3 regions of the Paenibacillus ihbetae genome follow, and region 2 is predicted to be linked to each of the others. Evidence: riboswitches for the same ligand, from Rfam matches in the RefSeq annotation. Region 2 holds a riboswitch; each other region holds the start of a gene.
The links. A riboswitch is a leader RNA that binds a small molecule or an ion and turns the genes downstream of it on or off. The one in region 2 is predicted to bind cyclic di-GMP.

Region 1 (4,214 bases), 340 kb from region 2:
ACTTCCCTGCAGCAGCATGCATGCTTTAACGCTGCGGCTTTATTGCTTGTCTTGCAGCATGCGGACCAGGATCACGACGGCTTCTGCCCGCGTGGCGGTGCTGGACGGCTCAAACCGGTTATTGGAGCGGCCTTCGATGACTCCTAGCTGCTCCGCATATCTAACATAACCTTTGGCCCAAGCCGGGATTTCAGCATCGTCCTTGAACGAAGTCGCTGCATTGGCAGCAGATAGACCCTGGCCTCGAATCAGCATGGTGATCAATTCCGCCCGGCTGATCTTTTTGTTCGGGCGCAGCATATCATCGTTGTAGCCTTCGATGATCCCCGCTTGGATCGCAGCGGACAATTCCTCCGATGCCCAGGCAGGGATGTCTTCCCGATCCTGATAGGCTTCCAGGACACCGGTATGGTCCACAGGCTGCAGCTTCATCGCCCGAGCTACCATTAGCGCGAACTGCAGTCTGGTCACCTCTTCATCCGGCAAAAGCTTATCGCTCGAAACGCCTTTAATTATGCAGAGTTGCGAAGCGGTATCGATATAGGGTCTCGCCCAATGACTCCGGGTGTCCGTCCATGTGAGCTGCGGGCAAGCTGCTCCATTCGACCCTTCCGAAGGGGTTTCCGTATCTTTAGGCTCGTCGGTTTTATCCTCTGAAGGGTTCACCGGGCTAACCGGTGGCCCTGACGATGATCCGCCATTATAGGAACCCGAGTGCCCGCCATTATCAGGTGCTGGCGAGCTTGCGTTCAATCGGGTAACCACGATCGTGTATGTTTTCGTCGTTATTCCATCCTGCGCAGTTACCGTCACGACGATTTTGTTGTCACCGACGTTCAGTTCGATGGCTTCCGACGGAGTGCCGCTCTTGACCGGCTGCCCGTTCACCGTCACGGTCGAATTTGCATCGAGCGTTGTCGCCGTAATCGTCAGCTTATATACATCGTTAGTCACAGCAGCCGCATAGGCGGTCGTCCCGCTGGCGAATGCCGGCGTTAGTGTGCCTTTCGACAGCTCCACATTCGTTAAGTCCGCGCTGTTGCTCGCCGCACGGGTTACCTTCACCATATAGGTATTCGTCGTACCATCCTGTGCTGTTACCGTCACGGTGATTTCATTGTCACCGACGTTCAGCTGAATCGCCTCCGATGGCGTACCGCTCTTGACCAAATGCCCGTTCACGGTCATGGTTGCATGCGCATCCACCGTGATCGGTGTAACCGTCAGGCTATACACATCGTTCGTCACGGCAGCTGTATAATGGGTCGTTCCGGCTTCGAACGCCGGCGACAGGGTGCCTTTCGACAGCGTCAATTGGCTTAGATCGGTCGGCTCCGATACCGTCACCGTGCTTGTGTCCGTGAAGCTTCCATCCTCCGTCGTCACCGTAATGGTAGCCGTGCCCCGTCCGACCGGCGTAACGACGCCGCTTGCGTCTACCGTCGCAATAGCGGGATCCGACGACGACCATGTCACATTTTTATTCATGGCCGTATCCGGCAGGACCGTTGCTATCAATTGTTCCGTGCTCCCGCCGCGAATCAGCGAAAGGGTGGAGGGTGTTACGTCAACGCCGGTTGCAGCAACGGTGTAGGTAATTGTCAGCTTAGGGCGGAGGGATACTACATAAAATGTTTCCGGGTGAAATCCTCTGGACCAATTCACGGATGGTATTTCGTCCGCAACCTTCAGCATAAAACCATAATTCTCCGAGGTGCCCTCAACCCATTGCTGCACGAGGCCGGTCAGATCGAAACTGCATATTGCACTATTTCCAGCGCAGCCGATCGGTTTGGTTGAGTAAGGGATCGAATCATAAATGGGATTCGTAATGGAGGTATTCCATGTGATGCTGCTTTCATTCCAATCCTGAGCGACTCTATAGACGTCAACCGATACGGTCCCATTGCCCGAGTTCCCGAACGGAAGCGCGCTCAGTTCAAACTTAGCGTCCGTAATGGTCGCGTTTTGCGGTATGGAGGGGAGATCGATCTTAAAAAATGGCCGAGAATCACCATAGTCTCCATAGTCCCGTCTTGTAAGGACTGAGATGCCGGGGGATGGCGTATCAGGCTTTAGGCTGCTGACGGTAGCCGAACTCATACCCGTATACCCGTCGACGCCTTCTTGTAATACTTTAGTTACCGTCGCGGGAGCCGCGGAAGCCGTCGTTGGGAAGGATACGACCACCCATGACGATAATAACAGGGTTACACAAAGAATGAATGAAACCGATTGCTGAAACGGCCGCCGAGGGCTTGTTTGCATTTGTATTCCTCCTGCCAGAGATGAGTTGAGGTGATTGGATAGTTTAAAGCAACATTCGTATAATCGGTCGTCTCCCAACATTTAAGTGTCTCTCCTGTGAGACCATCTTAATAGCACCGCAAGGATGCTGCCGCTCTTAAGACGGGCTCTCTCATCATCGAACCTCCTTCACGTGGATAATTCGACCTTTGGAAGATGATTTTTTGAACGCCAAAAAACCTTCATCTGCCCACAAACAGACGAAGGTTCATCTGCCGTTTCGGGCAACTGGCTGGCATAGCGGATGCACTTTAATCCGCCTTAGCCCCTGTAGCTTTGCGTCCCCGCTTTTCAACGGGTTTGCCATGATCCAACGGTTCGATTTTTTGTTACATTTGTTGACAATTGAACTATACAAACGGGCGGAAATTTTTGGTATAGGCCTGAAGGTTTATATCTCTTCTTCTGTTCAGAGACTCTGATAGAGGAAATGATATCGAAGTTCTGTGGTGGGGTGGCCTATTCAGCTTATAGTCTCAGAAAAACAGTGGTACTAATAGTATCGCAGACCAGTAAACCGCTAAAAGAATGTCTCTTGTCATAAAAAGTCGAATTCTGTAATTTGCGCGAGGCTGTTTCTCTGGGCACATATTGAAATCTTAAAAACAGGAGTATAGATCTACCAATAAGAGGTGTCAGCGGAGGGGGAGAGGGAAGAGTTGCGTACTCGGACTGAACCGAAAAGCTCGCCAACAACAAGAAGGAGGGCAAGAAATGAAATCTTGCCCTCCTTTATTTCTCCCCACACATAGGCAGCGGGAAATTGCGGATCCCTTGCGCCCAGCGGAGCGGACGAATCGATTCCGAAGAAACGGAGTGTTCGCCTTTGTCGCCGGATTTCCCCCTTGCTGGAGACAATTCGAGAAATCCGGCGACAACAGCGATCGTAGAAACGATACGTACGCGAAGCGTCCTCTGAGCGCTACCCGCACGCCCTTAAAATTACAGATACAGCACCAGCGCAATAACCGCTGCCAACACAATACGGTAAATCGCAAACGGCACCAGCTTGATCCGGTTAATCAGCTTCAGGAAGAAGCGGATCGAGATCAGCGCGAACACGAAGGCTGCCAAGAACCCGGCGATGAAGAACGGCAGCGCCTCCAGCGTGAAATACTCCCAGTTTTTCAGCAAGGACAGCAAGCTTGCCCCGAACATGATCGGCACCGCCATGATGAATGTGAAGTCTGCGGCTGCACGGTGGCTCATGCCGAGCATGACGCCTCCAGAGATGGTGGAGCCTGAACGGGAGAAGCCCGGCCATAGCGACAGGCATTGAATCAGGCCGACACTGAAAGCCTGCTTGTACGTAATCTGATCGACCGATACGATTTTCGCTTCCTTGTTCGAGCTCATCTTGTCCGCGACGATCATAAAGATCGCCCCAAGGACAAGACCGATCAGCACCGTTTCCGTCGAGAACAGATGCTCGTCGATAAAGTCCTCAAACAATACGCCCAGCACGCCCGCCGGAATCAAGCCGACGATCACTTGGCTCAGCTTCAGGCGCCCGGTACCGGCGGGAACGCCGGCTTCGGGCTTTTTGCGCTTCAGGCCGAGAAGATCAAGAAAGCGATCTTTAAACACGACAACGACCGCGAGGATCGAGCCGAGCTGAATGACGACCTTAAAGGTGTTGGCTACGTATTTCGTAAGAAACTCTTCGGATTTCAGCCACATGTCATCCACGATGATCATATGGCCGGTAGAGGAAACGGGAGCGAACTCGGTCAGTCCCTCGACGATTCCTAGAATGATTGCTTTGAGGATAGTTAAAAAATCCATGACCTAAAGTCTCTCCCTTACTTAAAAAAATGAAAAATGTAAAAATGCAGCGTCGTTAATGATTCATGGCATGAAGAAGCCGAAAGGTCAACCGGTCATGCCAACCTCACGTACCATAGGCA
Region 2 (4,214 bases):
GGGGATTCAGTTCGATTGGCACCAGTACGCCGTCGCTGCGCAGCCGGGCTTCGAGGTGGAACGCGAACCGGCGTGCCCCAGGGCCGAGGCGTGCGCCGATCCGGTTCAGCAGCTCAGTGGCGGGCGGGAGCAGTGCTCGCATGATGGGGCGAGAAGTGAAATAGACGACATCCGCCACATCGCCCGGCGTGTCGAAGGGATGCTCGTAGATGCCGGTGATCACCGCCTCGCCATCCCCATTCCAGAAACCATCGCAGGCGAACTCGGTTCCCTCGACATAATCCTCGACCAGGAACAGCGTGTCGGACACGACATCAGTGCCGACACGAGCCGACGCGCGGGCGATCTCGTCCAGAGACTGCTCGACAGCCTCCGCCCAGGCGTCAGCCGAAGCGACCACCCGGACGCCGATCGAGTTGGTGCCGATACTTGGCTTCAGCACCACCGAACGGTCGGATGGTGGTCGGAACGTGCAGAGTTCGTCAGGACGCAACGCAACGCAACGGAATGCGGGAGTGAGATCGGACGTCAGCCGACGGAAGGCTGCCTTGTCCTTGCATAGGCCCGCAAGATGCTTGTGCGCGGGTGAGGCAAGGCGCATGATGGCAGCGTAGCTCGGCTCCCAGCCATAGAAGACGGGGGTGTCGTGCCGGGCGGCCTCATCTGGGCCCGCTGGTACCCGGTCTCCAAGGGCGGCCACGACGTCGTCGAAGGCCGGCTCGGCACAGATCCGGACCGGGACTTGCGTAAGCGCGTCGTGGAGGACGGGCGAAAGCGCGGGGCCGGAGAGCAGGCAGCGCACCGGCTCGTACGTCAGCACCACAGCCTCAGCGGCTTGCCCGGCTGGTATCCGATGAAGGCCTGGACGCTGATCCGGATGCCGCCGGAGAAGCTGCTGACCGCATGCGGCTTGCGCGTGTTGATCAACACCAGCTCACACTCCTGGGGATGGATGACAACCGGCTTCGGCAAGTCGGTGCGCGGGATGGTGCCGTCGGGGAGCCGCTCAATGTCGGCATACGACAAGGTCGGGACATTCCAGCTCTCGAGCGTGCCGCCGACCGGAGGCATCTTCAGGTAGATATTCGCGCTGAGCTGCTGGTCGAGCGGGCAGATCGACGCAGGCAGGCAGTCGACATGCGGCTTCTCTTCGAGAATATGCGAATCGTCGGGCGGCATGATGCGCACCATGCCGGCGAACATTTTCCGGCCCTCGAAGGCGGCGATCGTGGCGCCATCCATCCAGGCCTCATCCAGATCGAGTCGCAGCCGGTCGATCGGCGACAGATTCGGCGCACAGAGATCGCGTAGCCTGCGCAGTCCCGGCAGGGCCGCCTGATAGTAGTTCTCCCGTTCGGCGCTGCCCGCCGGGGTGCCGTAGGTCGAGTTGAACGGGATCCCGACGCGGTAGACCCCATAATATTTCTGCTCCGGCACGCCGTCGATGTAGACCTCGTGTGTATAGGCATCAAGCGACGCCTGGGCGAGAATGAAATCGATTATTTTCTGGGCTGTCTCCGAAGAGACATAATTCGGAATTCGAATCGCTGGCACTTTCTCTTCGATCAGATCGCGAATGCTCTCAGGCGAGAGAGAATGGTGAATGGGAACTTCTTCGTAATTGCTAACCATTGTGTTCGTATCAGACATCACATCATTACCTCCAATTCAATAAATGACAACGTTACTCATATAAGTATGTAATTCTCTTCTAAATCCACGCTTGTACTTCAATCCCCCCTTAAGCGTTATTTATATATCATGGCAACATATCCATATATTTACTTTAATGGACAACACAAATAACCTCCCATCAGGTATTCTAAAAGAATAGACGGAGGCTTCCCGTCGTATTCGGTAACTGGCTGGCATAGTGAACATTCACCTTAGCCCCTGTAGCTTTGCGTCCCCGTTTTTCAGCGGGTTTGCCATTATCGTACGATATATGGAATTGTTGTTTAATGTAAATTTATATGATATTTTGTCGTAATGAAATAGACCTATAGTTATGTTTATAATTAAATGCCTAGTCTTACAGTCCCGATTTTGTAATAAATCTATATTTTTTAGCTATATATGAATTGTATTTATATACTTACTTTCACAGCTGCGAAATACTAGATAACCCTTACGGTGACAAGGGAAATGGGAATGCTCATGCTAAGATATCATCTGAAAGAACACAACGAGAAGTCTGATGAAGAATGACGAGTCTATTGAATAAGATTCGTTTATTTTTGTTGGATGCTGACAAAAGCTTCGGTCAGCAGTCTTTACGTTTCGTACTATAATTTTTGCTGTTGTTTGTCCAACCGGACCCCCGTTGTGCGGGGTTCTTGCATTGCTATTTTGTTGGAAACACGTGGATCTAGAGGTTACGGGCGCATGGATAACGAATTATTCCAAGAACAAAATATACTAGCAGATATGGAGATACACCAAATCTTTTTGAATTACATTGCAGCAAGTACCTATTCCATGAGGAGGGTTGTCCATGAAGACCGAAATTAACAGAATCCATCATGTGGGGCATGTGGTCCATGATATGGAGACGGCGCTGGAGTTGTACCGCAAGCTGGGCTTCGTATGCCGACCGCCTGCCTATCCGACAATGGCTGAACAAGAAGGTGAGAGCCCTAAACCGTTTGGAGCAGCTAATGCCCATATCGACTTTGCCGACAATTTCATTGAGATCGTAACGATTGTGCAGGAGGGAGGGAGAATTCCTGACGATGCGCATTTTATCCCGCTTACGGCACCCCCAGCCGTGCTCCCGCGAATCATCGCCTCTATCAAGCGGACCGTTGCGACGATCACTCGTTGTCTGGACCGCTTTGAGGGAACGCATATCTTGGTCTTCTCCACTTCAGAAGCGGACACTTCTGCGGCTCGACTGGACGCGGGAAGCGTTGGACATGGTGGTGTCAATACGATACAGCGTCCCGTGGAGACCTCAACCGGTACTCAATTGGTTTCGGTACGCTTGTTGGAAATCGAGGACGAGCAAGTATCCGAAGGGCGGTTGGCATTCGCTGAAAATCTTCCATTGGACGCTGGGCTGAAACAGATCCATACGGAACATCCGAATGGGGCAATTGCGTTAGTCGAAGCGATACTGTGTGTGGAGGATAAAGCGTTCGATGCCTATGTGACACGGTATCAGCTTTATTTGGGAACTCCGCCGCAACAAGAGGGGAAGGCGCGTGTCTTTGATCTAGAGGGCGGACGCATTAAGCTCATTCCTGAATCCCATGTAACCGATTTGCTCCCGGGAGAAGCCTTCACGTCTTCACCGGGATTTGCCGGATATGCAGTCAAGGTGCGGGACCTTGCTTATACAAGGCGTCATCTTGAGTCCAATGGATTTCCGGTGGTTGAGACGGCGCGGGGAGATATTTTCATTCCGAGCGCCTCCCTTCTCGGGACGGCTCTCATTTTCACGCAAAGATAAGCATCCATATTTTTTTTTCGATCCCTGTCACACTCCGCATCCTTTGCCCGTCATACAGGTAAAAATCGAAGGGAATGATGAACGATGCAACAGTATGATGTGGTCGTTGTTGGCGGAGGGATTGCGGGGTTGGCCGCTGCAATTTATGCAGCGAAAGCAGGGAAGCAAACGCTCATCATTGAAAAACAGGATCGGTTAGGCGGCCGGGCCATGTCCATGAAGAAAAGAGGTGCTTACTTCAATCTGGGCGGGCATGCCTTGTATAAGGGGGATGCTTACGCGACTTTCATGGAGTTGGGACTTAACGTACAGGGAGCGGAGCCCTCGATTGACGGTTACGGGGTGTGGAAGGGGAAATTGAACGTTTTGCCCACGGATATGAAATCTTTATTCACGACCCCGCTCTTGTCTTGGAAGGGGAAGCTGGAGCTTGCTGCCTGGCTGGGGAAACTCGGGAAAATGGATACTCATCCCTATGATCGCATCAGTATTCGCGAATGGGTCGAATCGAATCTGCGGGATCCGATGGTGCGTAATATTTTTTATTCTTTGCTGCGGACGGCAAGTTATGTGGTAGGGCCGGATTTGCCGGCAGCAGGCCCTGCATTGAAGCAGCTGCAAAATGCTCTTCAAGGGGTGTTGTATCTGGATCGGGGCTGGGGCGAACTGGTCGAAGAATTAAGAAAAAAGGCATCCGATCTCGGCGTGCGTTTTGTAACGAACAGCCTGGTTACGTCCATCGATGTCCAGGATGGCAGCGTGC
Region 3 (4,214 bases), 1.4 Mb from region 2:
AGCCTAGTGAGCCGGAAGAAGAAGTCAAGGTCTATCCGCGCGATCCAGTGATCGTATCCGAGAAGTCCGCAATGAATCTTGAAGCGGGCAAGCAAACATTCGAAGTCGGGGATACCGTTACCTATACGATCCGGACAAGAACGGTGCTGGACGATACGTATATGTCCAACCTGGTAATATCGGATACGCTGCCGGCCGGTCTGGAATATATTCCGGGCAGCTTGAAGGTCGACGGTGTTTCGGTCACCGATGACCAGGACAGCGACAAAGGCCATTATGCTTCAGGTCAGGTTGTCGGTAACGTCGGGGATGTATGGGATACGAAATGGCATACGCTGGAGTTCCAGGCGAAGATCGTAGCAAGCGCCGGAGAATCGATTCGTAACACCGGTGAAATTACCGGGGACAACATCGATCAGCCGAGCCGCCCAACGGATGAGATTGTGGTTGAGGAAGGCGACACGCCGCCGGTAGACCCACCGGTTGATCCGCCAGTCGATCCACCCGTCAATCCACCGGTAGATCCAAATCCACCGGTCACACCGCCTGTAACGCCGCCGACGCCTTCTCCTGTCATCGAGTCACGGAAGACGTCACGGGATCTAAGTGGCGGCATCGTCGGGGTCGGCGATACGCTGGAGTATACGATTTCCGCACGGAATACCGTTGCGGGCAGCTATGTATCGAATCTGGTGATTGCCGACGTCCTGCCGGAAGGGCTGACGTATGTAGCAGGCAGCCTGAAGGTGGACGGCATTTCCGTCACCGATAACGTTGATGGAGACAAAGGCCAGTACGTTAACGGCAAAGTGAGCGGTAACTTTGGACGGATTACGGATACCGAATGGCATACGATTGCGTTCAAGGCAACCGTCAAAGCGGAACAAGCCGGCAAAACGATCGAAAACATCGGTGAAGTCACAGGCGATAATGTGACAAGTCCACAAAAGCCATCGAATGTCATCGAAGTGACCGACAGCCGGAATAACGGTGGTAACAACACCAACCCTGGTGGCACGGGAGGTTCCGACGGAGATTCGAATGAAGATCCGAATGGAAACTCGAACGAGGACACAGACGGCGATTCTAACGGGAACCCGGATGAAGACTCGAATGGAGACGCTGACGGGGATTTGAATACCGGGGCACAAACACCGGACGATCGGAACGATTCAGACTTAGGCAAATCGGGTGCATCTCCACAGAATCCGGCACAATCCGGAGATCAGGCAGCAAATGAGCCTAACGGTAATAAATTGCCGAATACGGCTACGAATATGTACAGCTATTTGCTGGCTGGATGCATCATTTTCTTTACAGGACTGTTCCTGATCAGAAGAAAAAAGGTATAAAGATATGAGTTGCAAACAGTCCCTCCGGAAGATTATGGAGGGGCTGTTCTCACTTATAGCCCAGAGATTAGCAACGCGCAGTTATAGATGAAAAGCAAGATCTGAATCCTTCGCATAGATGTTTTTGTCCACTACCCAATTATGGGTATTTTCTTTATTTAAGTAAAATTTTATAATTGTAAGCAAGTCACCTGATGGTAGATAGTTAAAATTTAAACTAATTCATAATTCGTACAATCTATCGCAAACCCATCGAAAGTGTGGTGACGCTAAGCTACAAGGGCTAACGTGGATGCTAATAGGCACCCACAATGCCAGCCAGTTGCCGAATACGACGGAAACCTCTGATTCGACAAGCGACAACGATTGGATAGGGAACTGTTGATTTTAGATAACCCTGTGACCTGATGCCGCTGCAGAACTGAATCGGGTAGAGCCTCCAACATTTTAAGAGAAGCATGTGTAAAAAGTTTGTTCGTCTAGGGATGAGCGATCGACTCTCTGTTTGAGAAGGTTTGCCACGAACACGGTGGCAGCTGTCATAAATCACTTGCTACGACGGGGATGGGATGTGATGGTTTCTATAGTGAACGAACTGAAGCATGTATCTCAAGAGCTTGAATATCTTCGGAAGGAACTTGAGCGAATGGCCGGCAGTCTTGAATTCGTCCATCAAGATGTTGTCGCTCTTTCGCAGTCGCTCGATAAGCTGATTGTCCGTTACATGGAATTAAAGAACCAAGAGGAAGCGATAAAAAGAAAGTGCGCATGCGCGAAGTCCAATAAATCAAGGCATGGGTAGATAAGTCTTCCATAAAAAAATAGAACCCCGGATGTCGGCTCTCGACCTTCTGGGGTTTTTTGCTTAAAAGATATGGCGCCTCCACCTTTAAGGGAAGCCATTTCAATTCAGGTGCGTTGGTTTAATCATTTTTCTGTACGAGCGAACAGCTGCTCCAATTATCCATTGTAATGTACCCGCGCCGGACGAGCGCAAAGATCGTATTGGTTCGGCAATACCACTCCAAGTTGGGTACGGATGACGAATCCGAGCCTGCCCCCTTCGTCAAGACACCCTCATACGTCCAGTATCCGCCTTTCTTCCAGCGGACAAGTCTCCCATGCTTCTTAGCTTGTTCCAACGCTTCTTGTTGTATTTCCGATAACGTCAATTCATCCTCACCACACAAATCCTGTAATATCTGTCTAGAAGACGGATGGAATATACCAATTAAAGCATAAGGAACTGAATATTTTCTGAATAACCCGAAGTGCAAACGACCAATGGACATTGTTAGACGCACTGATTCATCAGCTAGTAAGAGGATCAGAATACCAGACATTATATCTGGACATTCGCGGAACACTACTTTATAATCAAATAGTTACCTTGAGTAACTAATTGGATGGAGGTTCCCCATGAGCACCTACCGACATTTCTTTCAGCAGTACTTCAGACTGTACCGTCCGTTCGTCAATGAACTGAATCGGCGGCTCGAGGATTTCGGGCTGTACTATGCCCAGTGGTCGATTATGTATTATCTGGACGCGAACCAGTCGATGACCTTGGTCGAATTGTCCAAAGTTTTGTACGTAGAGAAGCCCACGGTCACCAGAACGGTGAACGCGTTGATCAAACTGGGTTATGTGGAGCAGATCCCGGCTTCGGACAAGCGGGAGAAGCGAATCCGGTTATCAAGCAAGGGCATCGATGCCGTGCTGCAGATTCGTCAATTATTCGATGACTATGAGATGGAGATCATGGAAGGCGTCTCCGCCGAAGAGCAAGCCAGCGTCATCCGTGTTATGGAGACTGTCAGGGATAACATTATAAGAAAAGGTGATTAACTTGCAGCAAGAAAACTCCCGTGATCGTTTATGGAGCAAGGACTTTTTGATTGTGTTCGGCGTCAATTTCCTGCTCTTTCTTTGTTTTTATCTATTAGTTGTTATTATGCCTACCTATGCGGCCGAGGAATTCCATGCATCGACAGGAATGGCCGGCTTTGCTTCCAGCATCTTCGTGGTAGGCGCGCTGATCGGGCGCCTGATCGGAGGAAGCATTATCGAGAGAGTCGGACGAAGACCGCTGCTGTTGACCGGGCTGGTCTCGTTCAGCGTTTTAATCGGACTGTATTTCATTATTAACAGCTTAGCGGTGCTGCTCATCGTTCGTTTCCTCCACGGCCTGGCCTTCGCGCTGGCCTCCACGGCTACCGGTACGATTGCCGCTAGCTTGATTCCCAACTCAAGAAGGGGTGAAGGGACCGGCTATTACGGTGTCAGCATCATCATTGCATCGGCAATCGGCCCTTTCATTGGACTTATGATTCTCGAGCATGCCTCTATGACAGGCAATTTCGTCCTATGTGCGATCCTGGGCGTGCTCTCATTGATATCCTCGTTATGCATGCGCATTCCGAAGCTGGTGCTGACCGCCGAGCAGCAGCGGGAGATGAAGGGCTTGCGGCTCTCCAACTTCATTGAGCTCAAGGCGCTTCCGATTTCGATCATAAGCTTTGTGATGGGCTTCGGATATTCCAGCATTTTGTCGTATCTGAAGATCTTTGCGGGGGAAATCGGGCTGGTGGAAGCGGCAACCTACTTCTTCATCGTGTATGCGATCGTGGTCATTCTGTCCCGGCCGTTTACCGGACGCTGGTTTGATCACCGGGGAGCGAACATCGTGATGTATCCGGCTATCGTGTCCTTTGCAATCGGCATCCTGCTGCTTGGCTTGGCGCATCACGGAATAACTCTGCTGCTGTCCGCGGTATTCGTAGGCCTCGGATACGGCACGACACAGTCCAGCTCTCAGGCGCTCGCCATTAAACGCTCCCCGGCGCACCGGATCGGGCTTGC

Region 1: it holds a riboswitch for cyclic di-GMP, as region 2 does, so the genes downstream of both, BBD41_RS10885 (cadherin-like beta sandwich domain-containing protein) here and BBD41_RS09460 (hypothetical protein) in region 2, are expected to answer to the same signal.
Region 3: it holds a riboswitch for cyclic di-GMP, as region 2 does, so the genes downstream of both, BBD41_RS15315 (aspartyl-phosphate phosphatase Spo0E family protein) here and BBD41_RS09460 (hypothetical protein) in region 2, are expected to answer to the same signal.

The regions. Positions count from the first base shown of each region.
Region 1 is NZ_CP016809.1:2,421,638-2,425,851, reverse strand. Features, by position in the region: gene BBD41_RS10885 (cadherin-like beta sandwich domain-containing protein) at 40-2,268, opposite strand; cyclic di-GMP riboswitch class I at 2,528-2,622, opposite strand; gene BBD41_RS10880 (undecaprenyl-diphosphate phosphatase) at 3,250-4,092, opposite strand.
Region 2 is NZ_CP016809.1:2,085,556-2,089,769, reverse strand. Features, by position in the region: gene BBD41_RS09465 (ATP-grasp domain-containing protein) at 1-820, opposite strand, end outside; gene BBD41_RS09460 (hypothetical protein) at 814-1,650, opposite strand; cyclic di-GMP riboswitch class I at 1,854-1,940, opposite strand; gene BBD41_RS09455 (VOC family protein) at 2,495-3,451, shown strand; gene BBD41_RS09450 (FAD-dependent oxidoreductase) at 3,536-4,214, shown strand, end outside.
Region 3 is NZ_CP016809.1:3,448,644-3,452,857, forward strand. Features, by position in the region: gene BBD41_RS15310 (isopeptide-forming domain-containing fimbrial protein) at 1-1,352, shown strand, start outside; cyclic di-GMP riboswitch class I at 1,585-1,682, shown strand; gene BBD41_RS15315 (aspartyl-phosphate phosphatase Spo0E family protein) at 1,927-2,154, shown strand; gene BBD41_RS15320 (hypothetical protein) at 2,276-2,524, opposite strand; gene BBD41_RS15325 (MarR family winged helix-turn-helix transcriptional regulator) at 2,772-3,200, shown strand; gene BBD41_RS15330 (MFS transporter) at 3,193-4,214, shown strand, end outside.